One region of the Brucella sp. IR073 genome, then DNA from elsewhere that is predicted to be linked to it. Evidence: predicted binding sites of a transcription regulator. Region 1 holds the regulator's gene; each other region holds the start of a gene.

Region 1 (4,208 bases):
AGGCCGACCTTGACGGCCACCTCCGCCAGACGGTCGAGCTTGACGGGATCGATGATTGCATCGCGGGAATGTATGGTCATGGCGCATCCGATCATTGAAATGGACGAAAGGCTTTCTTCATACTCCCGCAGACCGAAGCTGGCTACCCTCTCGCGCCAGTAGCCATCGCACCGCGCCCTCTGCTATAGTCGGCAGCGGATCAGGAAAGACCGACCCATGAAGAAACTTGCGTTCTGTGGTATCCTTCTCACCGCCGCGCTTACCGGATGCACGACGATGACGCCCGAGGAGCGGCGCGCCGCCGACATCCAGACCTGCCGCGCCTATGGCTTCCGGCCCAATACCGACGCGCTCGCCAACTGCCTGCTGCAACTCGATCTCGACCGGCGGGCAGCCCGCCGCGCGGCCTTCGACGAACCGTTCTACCGGCCGTTCGGGCCGCCGATGGTGATCTATCAGCCGTTTCCGGTGCGGGTGAGACCGCGGTAACAATCATATGTTGGCGGACAGCGCTTCCAACAAGAAGCAAATTGCTTCGGCGATTCCGTGCGCCGATATTATCCTACTGAAACGCCGGCTCAGGCCTGTCCTGTTTAAGCAGCAACTCACCGATCGCGTCGATGGGCTTGCGGCCTGAATCATAGCCCAGTTCGATTTGCGTGGAGGTCGTGGTGGTTCCCATGCGCACCGGGGCGGGGCCGGTCTGCCAGGCGACCGTCTCGACCCGTGCCGTCGGGGCGCGCGTCACGCGATCCCCCTTGGCGCGGGGGCCGAAGCCCTGGTCAGACGCAATGCTGGCGACCATCGTCCGGTCGACGGGCGAGGCCGTAGGAATCGGCACCGCACGCTCGTGGCCCAAGGCGGGCATTGCCGGCTTCAGCACATCGGCGGCGGCGATGAGGCGCGGGGTCTCGAGGATCGGCGTTTCGAGCGAGCCGTCGCGGCGGCGCTTCTCATAGAAGGCATTGCCGCCCGCCACCAGTACATAGTGCATGTTGCGATAGGGGAATTTCAGCCCGGCCGTGTGGAAGAACATGGCCTGCTTCACCTTGGGGTGCCGCTCGCCGCGCAGCACCGCATCCGCGGCTTCATCGAGTTCCGGGAGCGATTTCATCGGGCGGGAGAGCACGCCGGGCGCAAACTGGTTCTTCTGGCCGACGACGCCGCAGATCGTGTCCGGATATCTGCCGGAGGCCAGGCGGTTCATCACCACCGTTCCGACCGCGAGAAAGCCATCCTCGCTGGAGCGGTTCGATTCGAAATACATTGCCCGCTTGAGGCATTCCCTGTCTTTGGCGGTATAGGCGTAGGTTTTCTTGCCGCCAGCCGTATAGCCATAGCCCGACGCACTCGACTGCGAGACGGTTCCCTTGGCCGATTGGCCGGATCCGCTGCCCTTCGACGTCGTGCATCCCGTCATGACGACAGGCGCGATAATCGCACCGGCCACGGCCAGGATTTTCCAGTTTTCAGCGCTCTTCAAAAGCTCAGTCTCATGCTTGGACACCTCAACGAAGGCAGCCATGAGGACGCATGTTTTAGGCCAAAGAATGGCAACGAAGAAAAACGGCGGGATAAACATAATATCCTGCCGTTTTCCTAACTATTTCTTAATAATACTTACCAGTATAGTAATATTTACTTTTTATAAATCTTTCACTTTATTGGCGCTTTGCCACAATATTATCTACCCGAACGAGTAGCCGGCGCCCCGAACCGTGCGAATCGGATCGACGGCACGACCCGTATTGATGGCCTTGCGCAAACGCCCGACATGAACGTCCACCGTGCGGTCATCGACATAGATATCCGGCCCCCAGACACCGTCCAGCAACTGGCTGCGCGAAAAGACGCGGCCCGGCGACATCATGAAATATTCGAGCAGGCGAAATTCCGTGGGCCCTAAGCGGATTTCCCGGTCCTTGCGGTAGACGCGGTGCTGCTCGCGGTCGAGCACGAGGTCACCCACTTTCAGCACGTGGGAAAGCAGGCTCGGCTTGGCGCGGCGCAGCATCGCCTTGACGCGGGCGAGCAGTTCCGGGGTCGAGAAGGGCTTCACGACATAATCGTCCGCACCGACGCCAAGGCCTCGCACCCGCTCGCTCTCTTCGCCGCGCGCGGTCAGCATGATGATCGGCAGGCGCTCCGTTTCCACCCGCTGGCGCAGGCGGCGGCAAAGCTCGATGCCGGAGACGCCGGGCAGCATCCAGTCGAGGATCAGGAGATCAGGCACATTCTCGCGCAAGGCGATTTCCGCCTCGTCCCCGCGCAGGATAGTATCGACCAGATAGCCTTCCGCCTCGAGATTGTAACGCAGGAGGACGCTCAGCGCCTCCTCGTCTTCGACAACCGCGACTTTGGGTGCATGGGCCATTTCAGCAGTTCCTCATTAGAATATGCTTGTCGAAGCGGATATGCCGGCCCCCAAGGCATCCCCGCCACCCCCACCGGGCAGGGCTCGCACCCTCCTTCCCCCTTGCGGGGAGGGAGGGTGCGAGCTGGTTAAGCCCGCTTCGCCTCGTCCACGACGATGCCGTGGCTCAGATCTTCCTTCGGGCGATCGGGCGGCATCTGCTGGCCGGTGACGATGTAATAGACCGTCTCGGCGATATTGGTCGCATGGTCGCCGATGCGCTCGATGTTCTTGGCGCAGAAGAGAAGATGCGTGCAGGCCGAGATGTTGCGCGGGTCTTCCATCATATAGGTCAAGAGCTCGCGGAACAGCGAGGTGTACATGGCATCGATCTCGTCGTCGCGGTCGCGCACGATGTTGATCTGGGCGACCGAGCGCGATGCAAAGGCGTCGAGCACTTCCTTCAGCTGCGTCAGCGCCAGTTCGGCCAGCGTCTGCAGGCCGCGATAGACCTTGATCGGCTGGCGGGTATCCGACACGGCGGCGACGCGCTTGGCAATGTTCTTGCCGAGGTCGCCGACGCGCTCCAGATCGGAGGAGATGCGGATGGCGCCGATGATCTCGCGCAGGTCCGAGGCCATGGGCTGGCGCTTGGCGATGATGGTGACGGCGCGGTCGTCGATCTCGCGCTCGCTGGCGTCAAGGATCAGGTCATCGGAGATGACGCGCTGCGCGAGCGCGTTGTCGGCATTGACGATGGCCTCGACCGATTGCTCGACCATGCGCTCGGCATGGCCGCCCATCTCGGCGATCTTGTGCGCCAGGAACTTCAACTCCTCATCATAGGAGCGGACTGTGTGCTGGGATGGCATTTCGTTTGTCCTCAATTTCTTCCAGACCAGCCCGTCAGCCGAAGCGTCCGGTGATGTAATCCTGGGTGCGTTTTTCCTTGGGCGTCGTGAACATCATCTCGGTGTCGCCGACCTCGACCAGATTGCCCAGGTGGAACATGGCGGTGCGCTGCGACACGCGAGCCGCCTGCTGCATCGAGTGCGTCACGATGACGATGGTGTAGTTCTGGCGCAGCTCGTCGATCAGCTCTTCCACCTTGGCGGTGGCGATGGGGTCGAGCGCGGAGCAAGGCTCGTCCATCAAAATCACTTCCGGGCTCACCGCAATGGCACGGGCGATGCAGAGGCGCTGCTGCTGGCCCCCGGAAAGGCCGGTGCCGGCATCATGCAGACGATCCTTCACCTCTTCGAACAGGCTGGCGCGGCGCAGGCTGCTCTCCACGATTTCATCCAGCTCGTGACGGTTCTTGGCGAGGCCATGAATGCGCGGGCCGTAGGCAACATTCTCATAGATCGACTTGGGGAAAGGATTGGGCTTCTGGAAGACCATCCCCACACGCGCCCGAAGCTCGACGACGTCGATCTTCGGATCGTAGATATCCTCGCCGTCGAGGGTGATGTTGCCGGTCACGCGGCAGCCCTCGACCGTATCGTTCATGCGGTTGAGCGAGCGCAGGAAGGTGGACTTGCCGCAGCCGGAGGGGCCGATCAGCGCCGTCACCATCTTCTCGGGAATGTCGAGATCGACGTCGAACAGCGCTTGTTTCGCGCCGTAGAAGACGGAAACCTTCTCGCCCTTCATTTTGTTCTTGGCGGTGACAGCGTTCATCTTCTCCCCCACTGCTTTTTCGAGAGATCGTTCGGTCATCAGGTTCATTTCTTCACATCTCCCGGTTTACCAGCGGCGCTCGAAACGGCGGCGCAGGATGATGGCACCAATATTCATGACCGCGAGGAACAGGAGCAGCACGATGATAGCGCCGGACGTGCGCTCGACAAAGGCA
Region 2 (4,208 bases), on a different contig from region 1:
CTGGGCAGGCGGATTCATCACCGGTTGCCTGCTGGCGCCAAGGCTGGTGCGCCGGGTGGGCCATGTCCGCGCCTTCGGCTTCTTCGCCTCCTCCGCCGCGATCATCGCGCTCCTGACCGGGCTTTTCGTCGATTCCGTCATCTGGATCGCGCTGCGGGCCTTCACCGGCTTCGCCATGGCGGGCGCATTCATGGTCATCGAAAGCTGGCTCAACGAGCGCGCCACCAACGAAACCCGCGGGCGCATCTTCGGCCTTTACATGATGGTCAACTACGGCGCCGTCATGAGTGGCCAGATGATGGTCGCCGGCGGCAATGTGCGGGGCGACAGCCTTTTCATGGTATCGGGGATCCTGTTCTGCCTCGCGCTGATCCCCACCGCCATCTCCACCGCCACCAGCCCCAAGCCGCTGAGCAGCGTGGAACTGGACTTGAAGGCCCTCTACCGCAACTCGCCCGTCGCGTCCGTCGGCTGCATTCTCATCGGCATCGCCAATGGCGCCTGGGGCACGCTCGGTGCGGTCTATGGCGCCGATTCCGGCATCGACACCACCATGATCGCCCTCATGGTGAGCTTCACCATTCTCGCCGGCGCGCTCTCGCAAATCCCCGTGGGACGCCTTTCCGACATGACCGACCGCCGCTTCGTGCTGGCGGGCGTGGCGGGCGCGTCCTCGCTCATTGGCCTCACCATCTTCCTGATCGCGCCCACCGACGCCGTCACCATCCTTGTCCTCACCGCAATTTACGGCGGGCTCGCCTACGCGCTCTATCCCGTCGCCGTGGCCCACGCCAACGACTTCGCGGCATCGGAGAATTACGTGAAGATCTCAGGCGGCCTGCTGCTGCTCTACGGCTTCGGCACCATGATCGGGCCGCTCGTCGCCGCCTTCGCAATGGAATATCTCTGGCCCGCGGCGCTCTTCGCCGTCACTGCGCTGGCGCATATGTCCATCACCGGCTACGCCATCATCCGCTCGCGCCAGCGCCCTGCCCCCTCCCGCGAGGAGAAGGAAAATTTCCAAAGCCTCCCCGAGCGCGCCGCGACGCCGGAGGGATTAAAGCTTATTCCGCGTGCGGAGGAGCAGGGATGAGATAGACCCCTCTTGCCATAATTTGAGAGACTGGCGGGACAGCACCCCCCTCTGCCCTGCCGGGCATCTCCCCCTCAAGGGGGGAGATTACGCCTTTATCAATGCCCGGCGCCAATCACAAACGTCGCAGAATGAAGGCGGAGGGTAGCGTCAGCTAATCTCCCCCCTTGAGGGGGAGATGTCCGGCAGGACAGAGGGGGGTGCCTTGCAAGCCGCTAATCGGTGTTCCAGCTCAGTGGCGCGTCACCTGCACCCTGAGCTTTTCAATCTGGTCCTTGAGCATCAGTTTCTTGCGCTTGAGATCCGCGATGTGGAGATTATCCATCGCCGGGCAGGCCATCGCCTCGGCGATCTCCCTGTCCAGGGCGCCATGCTTCTTCTCCAGCGTAGCAAGATGGGTCTCAATGGCCATGATTGGATCTCCTTTGGGTTGGTTGTCGTCAACAGGACTCACGGAACCGGCCGGATAGCGAGGCCGGGTCATGAAGCAGCCTTTGGAAGCCGCCGCACCAATATATGCTCAGAAGCTAATCAGGCGATTTTCCGCCGTTTCCGAACGTCTCCCGTCAACTAAGCGGGAGCCGGGAACCGCCTCTGCCTGAAGTCTTCGTGACAGAGCGATGACAGTCTGCCACGACTTTGCGAGGAAGTCGATTTCGGAATAGTAGCATTTTCTATTCTGGCGAAATGTGATATGGGCTGCGCCGGGGCTAGATATCCTGAAAATAGATAATCAGAACGGGACAAACCGGATGTCCGATCAGGAACAGGCAGATATCAGACTGGCCGTGGCACGTCTGAAGCAGGAACATGCGGACTTCGATGCCGCCATCAATGCTATGATCGAAGTGGGCTGCGATCAGTTGCGCATCCAGCGCATGAAAAAGAAGAAGCTGGCCATCAAGGACAAGCTTCAGGAACTGGAAGACCAGATCATTCCCGACATCATCGCCTAGCGTCCGGTTCATCCCAGACCTTGCCTTGCGGGACGGGGGCTTTTCGGTTAAGTGCCTTTCATCCAACGATAAAAGGAAAGCGGCGATGGCTGAGACACGGGCCGATGTGGCGATCATCATGGGCAGCCAGTCCGATTGGCCGACAATGCGCCACGCCGCCGAGACGCTCGCCGCGCTTGAGATACCTTACGACGCCCGCATCGTTTCCGCCCATCGCACTCCGGACCGCCTCGTCGCCTTCGCCAAGGGCGCAAAGGCCGAGGGCTTCAAGGTGATCATTGCCGGAGCCGGCGGCGCGGCGCATCTGCCGGGCATGGCCGCTTCGATGACGCCCCTGCCCGTTTTCGGCGTCCCAGTGGAATCGAAGGCGCTTTCTGGTCAGGATTCGCTTCTTTCCATCGTTCAGATGCCCGCGGGCATCCCGGTCGGCACCCTTGCTATCGGCCGTTCCGGCGCTGTCAACGCCGCGCTTCTTGCCGCCGCTGTGCTGGCGCTTTCCGATGAAGCGCTTGCGAGACGGCTGGAGATTTGGCGGGAGGTTCAGAGCGCAGGCGTTGCCGAACGCCCCAAGGACGAGGCATGACGATGCTGAAGCCGGGATCGACGATCGGCATCATCGGCGGCGGGCAGCTCGGCCGCATGCTGGCGCAGGCGGCGGCGCGCCTCGGCTTCCGCACCATGATTCTGGAGCCGCAAGCGGACTGCCCTGCCGCGCAGGCCGCGAACCGGCAAATCGTCGCGGCTTATGATGATAAGGCAGCGCTGGCGGAACTGGCGCAAGCCTGTGACGTCGTTACCTATGAGTTTGAGAACGTCCCGGTCGGGGCGGCGCAGAAGCTGGCGGAAGAGAGATTGGTCTTCCCTCCTCCCATCGCGCTCGAGGTTTCGCAGGACCGTTTCCGCGAAAAAGCCTTCCTCAACGATTGCGGCATCGAAACCGCCCCCTGGCATCTCGTTGGCGATCCGCAAAGCCTTGCCGCCGGCCTCGCGGCCATTGGCGGTCCCGCCATTTTGAAAACGCGGCGCCTCGGCTATGACGGCAAGGGACAGGTGCGGCTCAAGGGCGATGGCAGCGACGATCTCGACGCCGCGCTCGATGCCATCGGCCATGCGCCCGCGATTCTCGAAGGCTTCGTGCCGTTCGAGCGCGAGGTCTCGGTCATCGCCGCCCGCGACCGTGCCGGCAATGCCCGCGCCTATGACATCGCCGAGAACGTTCATTCCAACGGCATTCTAGCGACCTCCACCGTGCCATCGGCCATCGCGCCCGCCACAGCTGATATGGCGCGCGAGGCGGCGGAAAAGCTCATGCATGCGCTCGATTATGTCGGCGTCATGGGCCTTGAGTTCTTCGTGCGCGAGGACGGCACGCTGCTTGCCAACGAATTTGCGCCGCGCGTCCACAATTCCGGCCATTGGACGGAAGCCGCCTGCGCCATTTCGCAGTTCGAGCAGCATATCCGCGCCATCGCCGGTCTGCCGCTGGGCGACACCACCAGGCATAGCGATTGCGTGATGGAGAATCTCATCGGCGACGATGTGGCGCGTGTGCCTGAGCTCCTTGCCGAGCCGCAGGCGGTGCTGCATCTCTATGGCAAGGCAGAGGCGCGTCCGGGCCGCAAGATGGGACACGTCACCCGCATAAAACCCAAAAAATAGAGTCAGTTGGCGGCGATCTTTTACGTCGCCGGGAGTTGACAACCGCCGCAATCCTTGGCTATTTCGCGCCAACCTTTCTTGGGCGTGCCTCGCGCGCCTTCATTGATGCCCGGCGACGGGCCAACCAGACCGGTGACTGACATGAAGATCAAGAACTCGCTCAAAGCGCTCAAGGGCCGTCATCGCGACAACCGCATGGTTCGCCGCAAAGGCCGCATCTATATCATTAACAAGACCGCCCCACGCTACAAGGCGCGTCAGGGCTGATCACGCGATGGTGAGGCTATTCCGCTTCACGGAAGGCCTTATCCTGAAATTCGCATTTGACGTTTCGCTGCGTATGAGTACCTTCATGCGCATGCGGAACGTTTTTGCCATTCTGACTCTCGCCTTGTTCCCCGCCGCCTCCGTCCCGGCGGCAAATGCGGCGACGCCCCAGGAACCCGCTGCCGCCGCCCCGGAAAACCCCGCAGGGGCGACCGAAGCGCAGAAGCGCAGCG
Region 3 (4,208 bases), 110 kb from region 1:
GTCGCCAACGATCTGGTGGGTCAGCTTGCGACCGCCATCCGCGCGGCGGCGGCCGTCGCGCTCGGCGCCTCGGTGCTGGTGCTGGGCGGGGCGCTTGCGGCGGGCAACCGGGCGCGCACCCATGACGCGGTGGTGCTGAAGACGCTGGGCGCCACGCGGCGGACGCTGATCAAGGCATTTTCGCTGGAATATCTGATGCTGGGACTGGCGACGGCTGTCTTCGCGCTCATCGCGGGCGGCGTCGCCGGCTGGTATGTGGTGGCGCGCGTCATGCAATTGCAGGCGCAATTCCTGCCCGATGTGGCGCTGATGACGGTGGCGATCGCGCTGGTGCTGACGGTCGGCTTCGGCCTGCTCGGCACATGGCGCATATTAGGCCAAAAAGCCGCTTCGGTGCTGCGGAATCCATAAAAACGCAATAAATTGGGGCCAGAATGGTTGTCGCTGGCCCCAAAACAGCTTTTTCAGCCGCATGATCCTATTCGAAAAGCCTGCAACTTTTCGGAATCATGCTCGCGACACTTGTGAAGGCACCTTTGAATCCCCATAATCTTGGGCAGGTATGCTGGGGTCCCGCCAGCGGCGCCCGGGGAGTGCCCCCGATACCGGACGGGACAACGCAAGAGGAAAACCATGGTTGACTATCGAAACATGCAAGCGAGAAGCCCGGCCGGCGTCCGTGTAGACACTGGCGTCGATCAGGGCCTTCGCAGCTATATGCTGGGCGTCTACAATATGATGGCCCTGGGCCTTGCCGTCACCGGCATCGCGGCTCTCGGCACATCGGTACTTGCCCAATCGAACCCGGCCTTTGCCCAGCTTCTTTACGCCAGCCCGCTGCGCTGGGTGATCATGCTGGCTCCGCTGATCGCCGTGTTCTTCCTGAGCTTCCGCATCGAGAATTTTAGCGTCGGCGCGGCGCGGGTGACCTTCTGGGTCTATGCCGCCCTGGTCGGCCTGTCGCTTTCGTCGATCTTCCTGGTCTTCACCGGCCAGAGCATCGTGCGAACCTTCTTCGTGACCGCCGCGTCCTTCGGCGCGCTGTCGCTCTACGGCTATACGACCAAGCGTGATCTTTCCGCGATGGGCTCGTTCCTGATGATGGGCGTGTTCGGCCTCATCCTCGCGTCCATCGTGAACATCTTCCTCGGCTCGACTGCGCTGCAGTTCGCCGTTTCGGTGCTCGGTGTTCTCATCTTCGCAGGGCTGACGGCGTATGACACGCAGTCGATCAAGGAGATGTATTTCGAGGGCGACTCGTCCGACACGATGGGCCGCAAGATCGTGATGGGCGCGCTCAGGCTCTATCTCGACTTCATCAACATGTTCATGTTCCTGCTGCAGTTCATGGGCAACAACCGGAACTGATTTTTCTGGACCAAGGATTGAAGAAAGGGCAGCGGAAACGCTGCCCTTTTTGTTTCCAGGGATCGCCCTCCTTCCCCTTGCGGGGAAGGAGGCGCTATACCTCAACCAGCCGCAAGCTCTTGTCGAACACGCGCAAGACCCGCTCCAGTTCGTGGCCGCGCTTGAGGATGAGACCGCTGGCGGCGATGACCGAATAGGCTCCCTGGCGCTGCGCCAGCTTCGGGTTCTTTTCGATGCGGAACAGGGGGATTTCGCTGGCGCGGCGAAAGATGGAGAAAACGGCGCGGTCGCTCAGGTGATCGATGGCGTAGTCGCGCCACTCGCCGGATGCCACCATTCGCCCGTAAATGCGCAGGATTTTATCGAGTTCGTGGCGGTTGAAGGTTACCGGCAGGACCTGTTGCCGCGCCCTTGCCGCATCGATGGATATCGCCGAAGCTTCGATCTGCGATGAACCTCTGTTTCCGCCGTCCATCATATCCTCTTCGCTCGAGCATAGTCAGGCGCGGGCCGCCCTCCGGCCTGCACCGGAACCACATGACAGTTCCATGACTAGAAGGTGAAACCTCGCACCTGGCTTTTCAAGCCAAAATGCGCAATTGCTTTGAAAATTCGCAAGCTCTCACGAAACGCTACACCGTGTTGCCATAGGTTACGGCCCGCCACATTTTCGCCTTTTGCCGTTCGCATTGCAGCCCAATTATGCCAGCAACATCCCTCTCGTTGCCTGAGACGGTTCGGTCTGGACACGCTCAACCCCAAGCCCCCCGCCCAATGGGCTGTCCGGACCGAACCAGCAGCATTCAGGATGGTGAAAACCACTCAGCTTTTCACCATCCGCAACGGCAACAGCCACGAAAGCTTCAGGCTGGCAATGCGCCGGCCTCTTTTTTTGCATCAACCATCACTCGAAAAGTTTGTCAGGCCTGCGCCGGAGCATGGCGGCGCCCAGAATGCCGCCCAGGCGGTTGTCGTAACCGACTTCCTGCAGCAGCACGGCGCAGCCTGAGGCCTTCTTCTTCGAAAGCTCCGAAGCCGGGATTTCCACGCGCAGCGGCTTACCGTCCCACATGCCGATCGTTTCGATATCGCGGACCGCGTTGCGGTAGGTGACCGAGCGTCCCCTGTTGTCGCCCTTGCCGATGGGGACGGTTATCTTGTCATCAAAATAGGCCACGAGAAGATGAACAGGGGTGTCCGGTTTCCTGCCCGCGCCTGCCTCGATGACGAGGCGCTGGCCGTCTTGCCTGCTGATCGAAACAGGTACGCTGAGGCCGCCGGGACCGTCAGCCAGCCTTGCAATACCTGCCTTTATGCTCTTCGCGTCATTGCCGTTGAGCTCGGTGCGGCCGTTGAGAATGACTTGGGGGGTATAGATCATTCGCGCTTTCAGCGCATTGCGATAGGCATTCTGCCGCGCCGTGTTCTCAGAGGTGGCGAGCGTGTCGCGCCAGCCGAGATAATCCCAATAGTCGACGTGGAAGGCGAGCGTCACGAGATCCGTGCGCTTGGCGAGCTCGCTCAATGTGGCATCGGCGGGAGGGCAGGAAACGCAGCCCTGGCTGGTAAAAAGCTCCACTACGCCGCGCGTAGCGGACAAAGGCGGCGCTGCATACGCATCGTCGGCATAAGCCGGGGACAGTTGCGCCGCGATGGAAAGGAGGCCTGCGAACAGCAGGAGGTTCCAATCGCGCGCGGATGGAACAGAAAAATATCGGCCCCATGGATAATAGTCGGCGATCGGTTCCAAGGCTCTCTCCGGCTCTCACCATCTTACGCAAATTGTAGGGGACCTCTACTTTTACGCGACCGGCCGATCAAGGGGAAGTCACGTTGAGGTTATCGATGGGGCCTTGCTTAACGCTTCATCAACCACGAATGAGGCAAAGTCGCCTTATTCGTTGTGTTTGGGGTCGTGTAGCATCCATGTCGAGAGAACCGGATTATCTGAACCGCCGGGCATTCATCTTCGGGGCCGGGGCGGTGGCGCTTACTGGCGCGACTGGATGTTCCCAGACTTTTGACATGTCGGGCCTCAATCTCGACACCATGCCCACAGGGGCGATCCGCCCGCAGATCAGCGTCGACAAGGCGGTCACCACGCCAGATGTCATGTATGCTGCGGTGCAGGAGGGACCTTACTCCCTGCCGGCCATTCCCTACGAGAAAGTGCCGAAGCAGTTCCGCCGCCAGATCGTTCCCGATCCCACGGGCGAAGCGCCCGGCACCATCGTGGTTAGCCTGAAGGACCGCTATCTCTATCTGGTACAGCCGGGCGGCGATGCCATCCGCTACGGCGTCGGCATTGGCAAGGACGGCTTCCGCTGGTCGGGCCGCGCCAATGTGCAATATAAGAAGCAATGGCCGCGCTGGACGCCGCCGCCGGAGATGATCCAGCGCAAGCCCGAGCTCGAGCAATATCGCAACGGTATGGAGCCGGGCCCGCAGAATCCGCTCGGCGCCCGCGCGCTCTATATTTTCAAGAACGGTGCCGACACCGGCTATCGCATCCATGGCTCGCCGGAATGGTGGTCCATCGGACAGGCGATGTCTTCCGGCTGCGTGCGGCTGATGAACCAGGATATCATCGACCTCTATAACCGCGTGCCGGGCAAGGCGCCCATTGTCGTCGGGTAAAAGGTCTTTCGAGCCGGCCTTCGGTTCGGCTCAGGCGGCGATGCCTTCCGCATAGGTGCGGTTCCGTCCGGCCTTCTTGGCGGCGTAGAGGATGCCGTCGGCGCGCTTCACCGCGGCCCATAAGTCTTCGTCTTCGCGCAAGCCGGTGATGCCGAAACTGCAGGTGATGATCTGCGTCGAGGCGACCTTGTCGAAATGCTGGT
Region 4 (4,208 bases), on a different contig from region 1:
TGCGCCCTTGCTCCTGTCGGTCCACGCGCGCGGCGGGATTATCGGCGGCATCTGTGCCGGCACCCTCCCCCTCGCCCGCGCCGGCCTGTTTTCCCCGAGGCCCCACACCAGCAATGGCGAGAACTGGATCGAAGGCAAGATCGGGACTTACCACGGCGCGGAGCATTATCGTGACGTGCCGCACGCCGTGAGCCATGACCGCGTTGTCACCGCTCCCGGCACAGCGCCGGGGACCTTCGCCACGGCCTTCCTCGAAGCGCTCTATCCTGATGAGACCGCCAAGCTCCAGGACCTCGCCGGGATGCTGTCCCGCGAATATGGGCGGGTGTAAGCCATGCGGCGCGCCGACCGTCTGTTTCAGATCGTGCAGCGTCTGCGTGGCGGCAGGCTGGTGACCGCGCGGCAACTGGCCGAGCGGCTGGAAGTCTCCGAGCGCACCATCTATCGCGACATTGCCGACCTGCAATCGACCGGGGTTCCCATCGATGGCGAGGCGGGCGTCGGCTATATCCTGCGCGAAGGCTTCGACCTGCCGCCGCTGATGTTCACGCGTGACGAGATCGTCGCCCTTGTGGTGGGCGCGCGGCTGGTCCGCGCCTGGGGTGGCGCATCCATGGCGCGTGGCGCAGAAGAGGCTCTTATCAAGATCGAATCGGTTTTGCCGAAGGAAGACCGCTCGCGCATCGCCAACACGCAGGTCCACGCCCCCGCCGCTTACCTAAGCGAACACGAGCGCCGCATCATCGACATCGTCGAGCGCGCCGTCGATGGCGGCAATGTTCTGACGATCCAGTACCGCGACCTCGAAGGACGCGAGAGCGGCCGTGACATCCGCCCGCTCGGGCTTTGGTTCTGGGGAAAGGTCTGGACGGTCATCGGCTGGTGCGAATTGCGCACCGCGTTTCGCACCTTCCGCACCGACCGCATTTCGCTCGCCGCCGACTCCGGCCGCCGCTTCCGCCCCGAGCGCGGAAAGACGCTGGCCGATTTCTACCGGCAGATGGAAATGCGGGAGTTCAATGTGTATCGGGATCAGTATTGATCCCCACCCTCCCCCTTGCGGGGGTGAGGAGCGGTCGGCCGAAGGCCGAGGGAAAGCCAACGATTTGGCTTTTCCAGCGACGAACGGCCCGAAGGGTCGGGTGGGGGTGGTGACGTTTGGCGCCACGATCTTCGAAGCAAGCGCAGGCGTCACCACCCCTTCCGCCCGCTAATGCGGGCACCTTCCCCGCAAGGGGGAAGGTGGGAGCCGAGCCACTACTCCTCGTCCTCATCCTCGCTGCGCGAGCCCTTGAGCGAGGACAGCTTCGCAAACACCTTGTCGGCGTCGAGCTCCTCTTCCTCGCGCGGCGAGAATTCATCGCGATAGTCGAAATTCTCCGTCGCGGAAGCGGGCAGCAGCGTGTCGCCGGTATCGACCACCGCCGGGCGGTTCTTCGAGGCGCGTTCGACTTCGAGGTCGAGGTCGATCTGCGAGCACAGGCCAAGCGTCACCGGGTCCATCGGCTGCAGGCTGGCGGAGTTCCAGTGGGTGCGGTTGCGGATCTGCTCGATGGTCGATTTCGTCGTGCCGATGAGGCGCGAAATCTGCGCATCCTTCAGTTCCGGATGGTTGCGCACCAGCCAGAGAATGGCGTTCGGGCGGTCCTGGCGCTTCGACAGCGGCGTATAGCGCGGGCCCTTGCGCTTGGCTTCCGGAACGCGCACCTTCGGCTCGGAGAGCTTCAGCTTGTGATTGGGGTCTTTCTCGGCGCGCGCGATTTCCTCGCGCGTCAGCTGACCGGTGATGACGGGGTCGAGGCCCTTGATTCCCTGCGCGGCCTCGCCATCGGCAATCGCCTTGACTTCGAGCGGATGCAGCTTGCAGAAATTGGCGATCTGGTCGAAGGACAGCGCGGTATTATCGACAAGCCAGACGGCCGTCGCCTTCGGCATAAGAAGCTGGGTGGCCATTAGATATAGTCCTCTCGTTCGTCCGCTCCGGGGGCGCGGGCCGTGGGGTAAACCACAAATTTCCGGGAAATCATTGCTTATATAGCGACGTTTTGCGCATGGGGCAAGAATGTAGCCCGAACGAATGCGGTGGACGGCCCGCCGCTTTCATCAAACTGTCACGAAACCGTCATCCCACTGAAATGAAGCTGCATGAGGAGTGGGCCGAAATCAGAGGGAGCCTCACTCATGCAACGCCGTTCCATCCATCTTGCCATTTTGACCGCGCTTGGCGCTTCCGCCGCCTTCCCGGCGCTGGCTGAGCCGGTCTTCAACCGCATCGCCACTTTCCCGGTCGCGAAGAACCTGCCCGCCGATGCCGACAAGAAGGCGACCACCTCGTCCGAGATCATCGCCGCGACGCCGGATGGCAAGACGCTGGTCTATTCCGACAGCCCCTATGGCGCAGTCGGCTTTGTCGACATCACCGACCCGGCAACGCCCAAGGCGGGCGGCCTCGTCAAGATGGAAGGCGAGCCGACGTCCGTGACCGTGGTTGGGAGCAAGGTGCTTGCTGCCGTCAACACTTCGGAAAGCAAGACGAAGCCCTCAGGACGTCTCGATGTCATCGACATCGCCAGCCGCAAGGTCGAGGCGAGCTGCGATCTCGGTGGTCAGCCCGATTCGGTCGCCGTGTCGCCGGACAATGCCTTCCTCGCCATCGCCATCGAAAATGAGCGCGACGAGGATCTGAACGATGGCGAACTGCCGCAGCTTCCGGGCGGTGATCTGAAGATCGTGCCGCTCAAGGACGGCGCGCCCGATTGTGCTGGCATGAAGACCGTCGCGCTCACCGGCCTCTCCGAAATCGCCCCTGAGGACCCGGAGCCGGAATTCGTCTCCTTCAACAGCAAGAATGAAGTTGCCGTCACCTTGCAGGAAAACAACCACATCGCCATCGTCGATGCGGCGAGCGGCAAGGTGGTTTCGCATTTCTCCGCCGGCAGCGTCGATCTCGACGGTATCGACGTAAAGTCCGATGGCGCACTCACCTTCGACAAGAGCCAGAAGGGCGCGCTGCGCGAGCCGGACGCCGTGAAGTGGCTCGACGACAACCGTCTCGTTACCGCCAATGAAGGCGATTACAAGGGCGGCTCGCGCGGCTTCACCATCTTCAGCCGCGACGGCAAGGTGCTCTTTGAATCGGGCGCATCGCTGGAGCGCAAGATCGCGGCGATAGGTCATTATCCCGAGAAGCGCTCTTCCAAGAAGGGCATCGAGCCGGAAGGCATCGAAATCGCCACCTTCGGCGGGACGAAATATATCTTCGTCGCCTCCGAGCGAGCCTCCATCGTCGGCGTATACAAGGATACCGGCGGCGAGCCGGAATTCATCCAGTTGCTGCCCTCGGGCGTCGGCCCTGAAGGCCTCACCGCCATTCCTGAGCGCAACCTGCTTGTCACCGCCAATGAGAACGACCTCGTGGAAGACGGCGGCGCCCGCTCGCATGTGATGGTCTACAAGTTGGAAGAGGGCAAGCCCGCCTATCCGACCATCATCTCGGCAAACAAGGAAGACGGTTCGCCGCTCGGCTGGGGTGCGCTTTCCGGCCTCGTCGCGGATGAGAAAGAAGCCGGCAAGCTCTACGCCGTCTCCGACTCCTTCTATTCGTCGTCGCCCACCATCTTCACCATCGACGCGACCAAGCAGCCGGCCGAAATCACCAAGGCGCTGACCGTCACCCGCGGCGGCCATCCGGCGCAGAAGCTCGATCTTGAAGGCATCACCACCGATGGCGATGGCGGCTTCTGGCTCGCCAATGAAGGCGACGCCAAGAAGCTCGTCCCCCATGCGATCTTCCAGGTAAACGGCAAGGGTGAAATCAAGCAAGAGATCTCCCTCCCCGAGGAAATCTTCGCCGGCCAAACCCGCTTCGGCCTCGAAGGCATCACCCGCACCGGCGAAGGCGACGACACGACGCTGTGGATGGCCGTGCAGCGCGAATGGGCCGACGATCCCAAGGGCACCGTCAAGCTCCTCGCCTACAAGCCGAAGGCCAAGGAATGGGCCGCGGTGCGCTACCCGCTCGACAAGACAGAGTCCGGCTGGGTCGGCCTCTCCGAAATCACCGCCCATGACGGCCAGCTCTACATCGTCGAGCGCGACAACCTCATCGGCGACAAGGCCGCGCTGAAGAAGCTCTACCGCGTCTCGCTTGACAGCCTGAAGCCCGCCAAGCTCGGCGGCGAGCTGCCGGTGGTCGAGAAGACCCTGGT

The links. The regulator PhoB, encoded in region 1, activates phosphate uptake and scavenging genes when phosphate is short. The targets are predictions, from matches to a motif close to TGTCATNNANCTGTCAT.
Region 2: ACOWVG_RS08315 (YdcH family protein) is a predicted target of PhoB. The motif match lies at 1,703-1,719, and genes of this name have one in related genera.
Region 3: ACOWVG_RS04610 (DUF2794 domain-containing protein) is a predicted target of PhoB. The motif match lies at 1,906-1,922, and genes of this name have one in related genera.
Region 4: ACOWVG_RS08290 (esterase-like activity of phytase family protein) is a predicted target of PhoB. The motif match lies at 2,110-2,126, and genes of this name have one in related genera.

Annotation. Positions count from the first base shown of each region.
Region 1 covers NZ_JBAKHD010000002.1:286,362-290,569, forward strand. The annotation lists gene ACOWVG_RS05130 (aminopeptidase) at 1-80, opposite strand, end outside; gene ACOWVG_RS05135 (hypothetical protein) at 217-489, shown strand; gene ACOWVG_RS05140 (cell wall hydrolase) at 563-1,525, opposite strand; gene phoB (phosphate regulon transcriptional regulator PhoB) at 1,688-2,374, opposite strand; gene phoU (phosphate signaling complex protein PhoU) at 2,503-3,225, opposite strand; gene pstB (phosphate ABC transporter ATP-binding protein PstB) at 3,260-4,033, opposite strand; gene pstA (phosphate ABC transporter permease PstA) at 4,100-4,208, opposite strand, start outside.
Region 2 covers NZ_JBAKHD010000003.1:320,724-324,931, forward strand. The annotation lists gene ACOWVG_RS08305 (MFS transporter) at 1-1,093, shown strand, start outside; gene ACOWVG_RS08310 (YdcH family protein) at 1,326-1,508, opposite strand; gene ACOWVG_RS08315 (YdcH family protein) at 1,846-2,049, shown strand; gene purE (5-(carboxyamino)imidazole ribonucleotide mutase) at 2,135-2,632, shown strand; gene ACOWVG_RS08325 (5-(carboxyamino)imidazole ribonucleotide synthase) at 2,629-3,708, shown strand; gene ykgO (type B 50S ribosomal protein L36) at 3,850-3,975, shown strand; gene ACOWVG_RS08335 (tetratricopeptide repeat protein) at 4,049-4,208, shown strand, end outside.
Region 3 covers NZ_JBAKHD010000002.1:172,900-177,107, forward strand. The annotation lists gene ACOWVG_RS04600 (ABC transporter permease) at 1-411, shown strand, start outside; gene ACOWVG_RS04605 (Bax inhibitor-1/YccA family protein) at 634-1,368, shown strand; gene ACOWVG_RS04610 (DUF2794 domain-containing protein) at 1,463-1,843, opposite strand; gene ACOWVG_RS04615 (DUF1223 domain-containing protein) at 2,273-3,118, opposite strand; gene ACOWVG_RS04620 (L,D-transpeptidase) at 3,295-4,005, shown strand; gene ACOWVG_RS04625 (diguanylate cyclase domain-containing protein) at 4,036-4,208, opposite strand, start outside.
Region 4 covers NZ_JBAKHD010000003.1:314,388-318,595, forward strand. The annotation lists gene ACOWVG_RS08275 (DJ-1/PfpI family protein) at 1-331, shown strand, start outside; gene ACOWVG_RS08280 (helix-turn-helix transcriptional regulator) at 335-1,042, shown strand; gene ACOWVG_RS08285 (DUF1013 domain-containing protein) at 1,258-1,953, opposite strand; gene ACOWVG_RS08290 (esterase-like activity of phytase family protein) at 2,182-4,208, shown strand, end outside.